3 regions of the Anabaena sp. FACHB-595 genome follow, and region 2 is predicted to be linked to each of the others. Evidence: riboswitches for the same ligand, from Rfam matches in the RefSeq annotation. Region 2 holds a riboswitch; each other region holds the start of a gene.
The links. A riboswitch is a leader RNA that binds a small molecule or an ion and turns the genes downstream of it on or off. The one in region 2 is predicted to bind cyclic di-AMP.

Region 1 (3,173 bases), 400 kb from region 2:
AATTATAACCATATTTTCACGATTTCACTTTTGGCCACAATACTACAAACTACTTTTTCCTACCCAGTAGGAAATGAGATGTCTTACTTTATCCAACTGCAAATTCTTTGAGACTGTATTACTCTTGTAATCAATACAGGCAAAGTTAAGTTAATTGTCAGGAGATACACGGTTGAGGAGAGATGTTAGTGATCAAGCTGATACTTCTGGCGTACTCATTAACACATATAACTAAGTAAGTCTTCATTCCCAGAGAAGATTTATCTCAGTAGGTTCCTATAGATAAGCGGTAAGCATTAACTAACTAGATTCTGTAGAGCGTGTAAATACTTATGTTCCTCTCCACCCTACAGGAGTTCCATCATGTTGAAGAATGAAGATACCCTACTAGTTCGTTTAGTTGCTAAGTTCTTGAAATACTTTTTGTTGATGCTTTTTGGAGTGGCGATCGCTTACGTGCTTTCCACAGCGTTAGGTGCGTTACACATCATCGAGATACTGGTTGCAGTATTGCAAACCGTGTTTATGCCCTTGGGAGTTATCCTCTTGTGCTTAATCACAATCATGGTCATTTTCGAGTCTGTTCGTTAGTCCAAATCAAAAGAGTGCAAAAATTTTTGCACTCTCAAATTCTTCCTTGTCAACTATTTACCCGATTCAACACTCATGAACGGGCGTATTTCTCAATGCTTCCCTCTAACCACGGGTTTTACTTCTTCCAAGGTAATTTAGTACCCATTTCCGTCCATGCAGAAAAAACAAGATAGATGATAAGAAAGCCTACACCAGCAAAAAAGGCTAATAATTCGTGATTCATAAAATAAATTGCTATATTTTCCAGCTTTATTTTAGAAAAAACCGCATATTTCAATTATCTTACCCATCGTACATATATTTCAAAAATTAAGTAAGAATCCTATAGACAACAAAAAAGTCCGCCTTAGCGGACTAGCGTAGAAGGGTCAAATGATCGAAATTGACTATGAGATTTTTAAATCCCTTCTTTATTGTTAGCAATTTAGTCTGGAAAATCAAGCATTGTAATGCAATACTTTAGACATAAATCCTGTAATTATGTCTTTTGATATATACTTTCTGCATAGCTTATATCATGGAATAAATATTTCCTGATTTTTGTCAATACCCACAGGAAGTATTTATACTGGCAGATTATTTATTATTTATACTTTTTATAACACAAACTAGAAATCTTATCTCAATATTGCCCAAATTATTGTTATCCAATATCCACGGATTTCCGATCAATGCAAGGCAAAATATGGGCTTACTAGTTAATTCTTGCGCCCATAGGTATTGTGGCATAACAGAGCGCTGCAAACATTTAACGGACATTAATCACCGTAAGATTGATGCTGTTTTCAGCAGACATAAGCCAAAATTTTCAAAAATATAGTCGAGGAAATATCTCTTTAGAAAGTTGAATAATCAAAGATATCGCAGTTAATATTCTCAATATAGAAAATACTTGTTCTTACAAAATATTGCCCCATCCCAGCTAGCTTACGACGCTTTTCTAGAGGTGTGAGTAAACAAACTGGAAGCAATTCAAGACATCTTTTTCGTAGAAACTATTGACTATAATGGCGATCGCCAGTAAAGTGTTAAGCAAATGTAAATCAGTCAGCCTAATCTTAATTGCCCCAAACATTGAGGCAATTAAAGAGCGGAGGAACCAAAAATGGGGCGTATTTTGGATTATCCAAAAAGGATATCTCTCAGTCCTAGCCCGTCAGCTAACTTCGTCGGCATTGAGAGGAGATTGAACGTACAGATTTTTATATAATGTCTGTCGTCAGTGTCCTTGGCTGGTAGCTTTACGCTTCGTTTTACCTGCCCTCGACTAGAGGGATGGATACTTATGTCCTAAATTCTGGTGTCTGAGGAAGAAGTAGTTACCTTGAGGTGAAGCTCACTATGTTCCAAAATAAAAAACATCGGATCGCACTTATTTCTGTTTCTGGAGATCCAGCCGTTGAAATAGGTCAAGAAGAAGCCGGTGGTCAGAACGTATATGTTCGAGAAGTAGGCTATGCACTAGCCGAACAAGGTTGGCAAGTTGATATGTTCACTCGCCGTATCAGTCCCGACCAGGCCGAGATTGTCCAACATAGTCCTAATTGCCGCACTATCCGCTTACAAGCGGGGCCGGTTGAATTTATCGGACGTGATCACGTATTTGATTATTTACCGGAATTTGTTGCCGAATTCCAACGCTTCCAAAAGCGCCAAGGTTATAACTATCAACTCATTCACACAAATTACTGGTTGTCATCTTGGGTGGGAATGCAACTGAAAAAGCAACAACCCTTGGTGTTGGTGCATACATACCACTCATTAGGAGCAATCAAATATCAAACGATCGCAGATATACCCGCCATTGCGAATCAGCGATTAGCTATAGAAAAAGCTTGTTTAGAGAGTGTAGACACAGTAGTTGCCACCAGCCCCCAAGAACAGCAACATATGCGCGCCCTGGTTTCTAAGAAGGGACGCATAGAGATGATTCCTTGCGGGACTGACATTAATAACTTCGGAAACATTGAAAAGTCGGCTGCACGGGAAAAACTGGGAATTGAGCCTGATGCCAAGATGGTATTTTATGTAGGTCGTTTTGATCCCCGTAAAGGCATAGAAACCTTAGTCAGAGCGGTTGCTCAGTCTAGGTTGAGAGGTGAAGCAAACCTCCAGTTAGTAATTGGTGGTGGTAGCCGTCCTGGTCAAAGTGATGGCAGAGAGCGCGATCGCATTGCGAATATTGTGGCTGAACTAGAACTGAACGATTGCACCACCTTCGCTGGTCGCCTAGATCATGAAATCCTCCCTTACTACTACGCTGCGGCTGATGTTTGCGTTGTCCCCAGTCACTACGAACCCTTTGGTTTAGTTGCTATTGAAGCGATGGCTAGCAAAACTCCCGTAATCGCCAGTAATGTAGGTGGATTGCAATTTACAGTAGTTCCAGAAGTCACAGGTTTACTTGCACCTCCACAAGATGAGTCAGCTTTTGCTACAGCCATAGACCGCATATTAGCCAACCCAACTTGGCGAGATCAGCTAGGCACAGCCGCCCGCCAGCGAGTGGAAACCACCTTCAGCTGGGCCGGTGTAGCATCCCAATTGAGTCAGCTATACACTCATCTGTTAACTCAAAA
Region 2 (3,173 bases):
TATCAAAGCCAAAGTCTTGGGGGTTCCTTCCATTGCCGACGGAGTTAGCTGACGGGCTAAGACTGGAAGGTGTCTCTCTTTAAGAGTGCGGAGTAATGAGTAATGAGTGCTGAGTTTAATACTTGGTTACTCTTGACTGTTTACTCTAGGTTAGCTACTCTCTGCAAGATGCGCCCCATAACATGGTTCCTCCGTTCCAAATGATTGCAAACTTAATTTGAATTAGGCTACCCACTAAAGAGATAATAGACTACTTTACTCTTCTTGAGCAAAATATTTGTCGAGAAAGTTTAAGGCATGATTACGAAGTTCAAAGTATGCTTTTGAGTTACGTATAGCAGACCTGTCGCGTGGATGAGAAAATGGTACTTCTAATATTTCTCCAATGTTTGCGGCTGGGCCATTTGTCATTAATACGATGCGATGGGCTACGCCCCGCCGTAGGCGATCGCTCATATAAATTGCCTCATCGACATCATGGGTAATCATCATTACTGCTTGGCGATTATTTTCCCAGATATCTAATACTTGTCTTTGTAATTTACCTCTAGTTAAATCATCTAATGCGCCAAAAGGTTCATCCATTAACAGCATTTTTGGACGAATGGCTAAGGCTCTGGCACTCCCTACTCTTTGTTTCATACCTCCAGAGATTTCATCAGGATATTTATCTGCTGCCGGGGTCAAGTTTACCATTGCCAAGTGTTTGTTCACAATGCCAATTTTTTCTGCTCCATTAGCATTTTTTAACACTTCATCAACTGCTAGACGGATATTTTTCTTCACTGTTAACCACGGTAAGAGGGAATAATTTTGAAATACCATCATTCTTTCCGCACCTGGCTTGTGAATTTCTTTACCGTCAAGCCTGACTGAGCCAGAAGTGCTTTTTTCTAAGCCCGCCACAATTTTTAATAAAGTGGATTTGCCGCATCCAGAATGTCCAATTACAGAAATAAATTCGTTTTCAATAATAGTTAAATTCACCCCATCTAAAACAACAAAGTTACTTTTATCTGGTGTTAGATAAGACCTAACTAAATTCTCAATTTCTAAAAAATTAGTGCGCGGTATAGCTTTGTCATGAGCATCTATTGTTGATGGTGTATATTTCATATCAAATGCTCCTAAAAGTTTTTAACTATGTATCAATAAAAATCAAAATTCCCAGTTCAAGACATGAAAAAACGAGTAGGAGCGTTAGCCCTAATTGCAGAACTATTTAAATACCCAACAGGGTTACTGGGGTCAAAACCTTTCTTATCTATAAAATACTTCTGGTGGTTCAACCTTGTAATCATCCGGGGAACATTGAATCCCCATTTCGGCAGCTATCTGGCGATATTGTTCATGGTCATGGCGTTACCGTGACGATAGATTGTTATGGCTGCACATAGGGGAGAGAGGAGCGTGCTATGCGGGCGTTGATGACTGCACCAGATACGATAAGCGCAGCATCAAGACGACCATAAATTAAGCCGTCGCAGGAGGTAGCCCAACTGGCTTCGCGGTTGAGTTGGACGTTTAAGCCATACTTGCGAAAGAAGCCTTTTTCCAGGCGATCGCAAATGGCGCACAATCATTTATGGGAAAGTATCCGACAATCAAATCGGGTTTTTCTAAATCGCTGGATTTGATTACTGGTTTGATGGCTAGGGCTTCTTGGGTTAGGCCTTGGGCAACTAACGCTTCTGGTGGAGTGGGCATTAATTCATGATTTGCCAGGGTAATAACCCACCACAACAAGATAATTCCTAAGAATCCCAAGGCAGGAAGTACGACTACATCCCTCATCAAAATTGGTTTTGCTGTTTTCCATGCAGATTGAGTCGCAACAGCTGCAATCGCTGCTAAATTTAATTGAAATATCATTGTGCCACCCCAACAGAGTTAAGTGCAGGTACGAAAACATGAGCAGTACCAGCCTTGGACACTGACGAGAGCAAAACATTTATCAAATGCTGTCTCTTCAGTCTCCTCTCAATGCCTACGAAGTTAGCTGACGGGCTAGGGCTGAGAGATGCCCCTCTCTGGCGAGTGCTGAGTAATGAGTTCTGAGTTCAGTATTTAGCTAGATTTAATGTTTAACTCTTGACTCTTTAGTTGACACTCTCTGTGAGATACGCCCCACAAATTGGTTCCTCCGCTCCAACCTTAAATACTATGGTGGGTTGGATTAGGCTGACTTACTCGAATAGATAATAATAAACCTTACAGTAACATCTTTTTTACAGAAAAACAATCCCCAATTTGTAAATGTTGTTGACATCATTACAAACAGGTAACTGATTATGGAAGTTTTCCGTAATTAATAACCGCAATTGATATAAGTTATTCTGCTTTAAAGTTGCACAATCCATTGTGAGGGCTGTTGACTGTTGACCGTCAACGGTCAAAACAATTCGCAATTGCGAATTGTTAGGTCAATAGCCCTTATTAGTAGTTATGCAATTTAGGCGCGCTTTAACTTAGTATCATAACCATGCACAGTTAAGCATGAGGATACCTAGCTATGTGATTAATTTTATGTTGAGCAACTGGTAATAATCAATCCTGCTTGGGAGTTAAACAGAATTTTTCCTGAGTCATCAATAATATCTATCACTTGGTAGGTGAATTTTCTCTCTGATTGCGATAATGTCCACTCTGCTCGTTAAACTAATTTCATATAGAATTAATTCCTCTATCTCATAGCTGAATTTAAAATAATGGAATTTAGTCAAGTACTGGCTGACAATACTAACATCATCATCGCCAAATGGGTTGTGGCAGTGCGTGAGGATAGACAGATAGAAAGCGCTGATGATTTATCATACACAGCCATTAAAAACCATATTCCTGATGTTTTTAAGGCAATGGTCACAGTACTTTCACAATCCCAAGAGAGTGATATTAAATCCATTGTGACGGCCAGTTGGCAGCACGGATTACTACGGGCTGAACAGGGTTTTGATCCGTCAGAAATTGCCCGCGAATATAGACTATTAAGGAAAGTTGTATTTGATACTATAGAAGTTGATTTATTACAGAGAACACCCGGCGAAATTATTCGTTCTATGCGTTTAATTGATGCGGTGATTGATGAAGCGATCGCCAGATGTTTTCATAGTTATGTTGGTGAACGCTTGCGGGAATTAGAACATTTGCAATCTTCTTTGACGCTTCATAATGAA
Region 3 (3,173 bases), 1.7 Mb from region 2:
TCCAACACAATGATTTTGTCTTGGGTTTTGGCGACTTGGGCATATTCTTCGGATTGGGCTTCGATTTGTTCGGCTTGGGTGAGTGCGTTGGATTCGGCAATCTCTGCGTCTCGAATCACCAGGGCAATTTGTTTACGTCCCCAAGATTTGAGATAGTCTACATCGTCAGAAACGCTTTGAATTTTTAGGGTGTCCAGTTGCAATCCCAGTTTACTAAGGTCGCGGCTGACATCGGAGGCGATACGTTGGGCAAAACTCAGGCGGTCTTCGTTGAGTTCTTCTGGTGTGAGGGTAGCGACAACACCCCGGAGATAGCCTTCTAGGGTTTCGCGGGAAACACGAGCCAATTCCGAGCGATCGCGGTCTAAAAAGCGTTCAATGGCGTTACCGACAACCACCGGATCTGAGGAAATTTTCACATTGGCGATCGCTTGAATATTTAAAGGCGTTCCCCCTTTGGCGTAAGCATTCCGCACTTCCACCCTTACCGGCATAGTTGTTACATCCATCCGTTTTACCGTTTCCACTATAGGAATCCGAATGGCGCGCCCACCTAATAACACTCGATAACCCATCTCTTGTCCATCTTTAGTCCGCCATTTGCGTCCCGAAAGTATCAAGATTTCGTTGGGTTTACAAATACATAAAAAAGACTTGATAAACCACACAAGTACAAATGCACCAAAAATAGATAGAGCAATAGGCAGACCACCATAAAGTAGACTTTCTATGCCATTATTTTCTTTGTTAGTAGCAGGTGTATTCGGATCAACTTGTGCTACTGTTACAGTCGCTAATTCTTGTTTAATTAAATTCATAGTTATTTATCAAGAGTCATTAGTAATTTCTCAACTGTCAACCGTCATCAGAATATCCTTCTAAACCGCACTATAAACTGCCTCCTGCCCTCTCTTGCTAAACATTAACCACCCAAACCTTATTTCCCTTAATTCGCACGATAACAACAGAATCACCTTGATTAAATTGATGAATTTCATCGGTGAAAGCTACAAAGTCTACTAGAGAACCTTTGAGATTGATCCGTACTTTTCCTGGACTATTTTGGTTTATGGGAACTTCCACAATCCCAAAACAACCAACCACGTTATTAATACGGATCAAACTGTCTACTGCTTGTCGTCGCCGTTGGATATAAATTAATCCCACAATGAAGACACCAACAATGATACCGAAAGCAATTACAACACTAGCAGTTGCGAGAATTGGATTATTCATTACCCTATTTCCAGGTATTTTATAATTATTGTTTATCCTTTATTGGTAACAAAAAACCCAGATGGTGATGAAATAAATCTACTATTGGCACTTTCATAACACATAGCTTTAATTAATATTTAAGAAATACATAAACTGTCGTACATTTAACTTGCATATCTTTTCGGTTTTACCGTTAGGTGTTAGCAGTTAGCAAACCATACAAGCTTATAAGGAAGGCAGAGATACAACATAAATTCTGTTATATCTCTGATGTTATTGAACGCGGTATATGGAGATTCCAGTTGCGGTTCTATAGGTATTTCTGTAGAAGTAGGACAAAGTTATCCGGTATGTTACAAAACTTTACAATATTTTTATTTCAGTGATTGGGATTTTATAGGTGTTAATATTTACACCTATAAAACCTCAAATGGTGTGTTGCTTTACACGAAAACACGCCACATAACAAAAGATCGGCACTAATTATTGATGTGTATGACTAGAACGGTGTAAGGGAACACCAAAAAATAAATTATCCCTATCACCCCACCCCATTAATTGACTAGATTTCTCCAGTGAGATTAACTAGTTCGTGATTACACTTCATCAACTCGTATAAGTCATAAGCGTATAAATCTTCGTGGTTAGGTTCACTACTATGGCTTGCTGCTACGATGGGATCGCCATAGGCATTAGTTCTGCCAATTAGTAAGAGCTTTTTCCCGGCAAACTCTCCAATTAACTTAAATTTATGCTCAGGTAAAAAGTTAACATCAGTGAAAAAGTTGCGATTTTTAATAGACATTTTATTCTCCTGTAATGTTTACGAATACGTGCTTCTATGCTGAGTTTTTCTGACAAACTAATTCAACCAAGCTGCATCAAAAATTTACACCTAGCACAATGACAGATGTTTTCTCTACAGTTTGATCAAAGTTTTATCAGTACTGTGTTGGAATCTTCTTTATGGGAAAAAACAAACTTTCAATCCTATTTATGGTGGCGCTAACAATATCTACTGTGATGAAAGTAAAGGGATGATTTATCTTCAAAAACATGATCAACTGTACCTCAAGGCAACTAATCCGACCTCAGCCCCTAGAAACACAGACTATAAAACCCTGACTTCCAGTGCGAGGACAGGTAAAACGAAGCGTAAGTTTACCAGCCAAGGATACTGACGACAGGCATTATTTGTATAAATGCTGCTCGTTCAATCTCCTCTCAATGCCTACGAAGTTAGCTGACGGGCTAGGACTGAGAGATGTCCTTCTCTAAATGCTCTAAGTCTAAAATTTGAAATCTCTTTTTCATACTTTAGCTTCAGCTTTTTTGGCAGATACGCCCCAAACTTGGTTCCTCCGTTCCTAGCTTCAACCCTGCACATAGGTGTTTTGAGAGTAAAGCTGGATTAGGCAGACTTATTTTTCTTCTCTGTAATACTAACGTGTTACGACGTAAGGTAAAACTCCAGTAAACAAAAAGATACGATCGCATCTATGATACTGATACAGGCGATCGCTTCTTTTCTGCTACCGTTTTGCATACGCAACTAAGGAAATACCCAGAATCACAAACATAAATCCGGCAATACGTGTTGGAGTGAGATCAAAATTGAGTAATCACATCAACGAAATGCAATAAAAATTTAGGCGAGGCGTTCCGCCTACCGTTGGCGATCGATACTTAATTATCAATGTGATTACTTAACTCATTTTACGGGAACACAAGACAAAATTCTTAGTCATTGAGCGAGTATAGATTAAATATTAAAAGCTTGACTAAGGAGTCGGAAGCTGAAAATCACAATTAATTAGTGGAAAAAATCTTACTAATTATACTCTGCTAAATATTGGATTTAGCACCTCGAATAATGTCGCTAATTCATCCAACGACATTACAAGCAAAAGCTCCTTCTGACTAATAAATCTGAATTCTGTTTAGATGTTTGTATC

Region 1: another riboswitch for cyclic di-AMP. It lies ahead of ACN222_RS16855 (glycosyltransferase family 4 protein); the one in region 2 lies ahead of ACN222_RS15170 (nitrate ABC transporter, permease protein).
Region 3: another riboswitch for cyclic di-AMP. It lies ahead of ACN222_RS22600 (hypothetical protein); the one in region 2 lies ahead of ACN222_RS15170 (nitrate ABC transporter, permease protein).

The regions. Positions count from the first base shown of each region.
Region 1 is NZ_CP183473.1:4,074,328-4,077,500, forward strand. Features, by position in the region: gene ACN222_RS16850 (hypothetical protein) at 364-591, shown strand; cyclic di-AMP (ydaO/yuaA leader) riboswitch at 1,634-1,784, shown strand; gene ACN222_RS16855 (glycosyltransferase family 4 protein) at 1,936-3,173, shown strand, end outside.
Region 2 is NZ_CP183473.1:3,672,593-3,675,765, forward strand. Features, by position in the region: cyclic di-AMP (ydaO/yuaA leader) riboswitch at 22-239, opposite strand; gene ACN222_RS15160 (ABC transporter ATP-binding protein) at 256-1,116, opposite strand; partial or broken gene ACN222_RS15165 (ABC transporter substrate-binding protein) at 1,347-1,680, opposite strand; partial or broken gene ACN222_RS15170 (nitrate ABC transporter, permease protein) at 1,678-1,872, opposite strand; cyclic di-AMP (ydaO/yuaA leader) riboswitch at 1,970-2,193, opposite strand; gene ACN222_RS15175 (hypothetical protein) at 2,229-2,408, opposite strand; gene ACN222_RS15180 (sensor histidine kinase) at 2,709-3,173, shown strand, end outside.
Region 3 is NZ_CP183473.1:5,412,119-5,415,291, reverse strand. Features, by position in the region: gene ACN222_RS22610 (flotillin family protein) at 1-818, opposite strand, end outside; gene ACN222_RS22605 (NfeD family protein) at 916-1,236, opposite strand; gene ACN222_RS22600 (hypothetical protein) at 1,781-2,023, opposite strand; cyclic di-AMP (ydaO/yuaA leader) riboswitch at 2,432-2,646, opposite strand.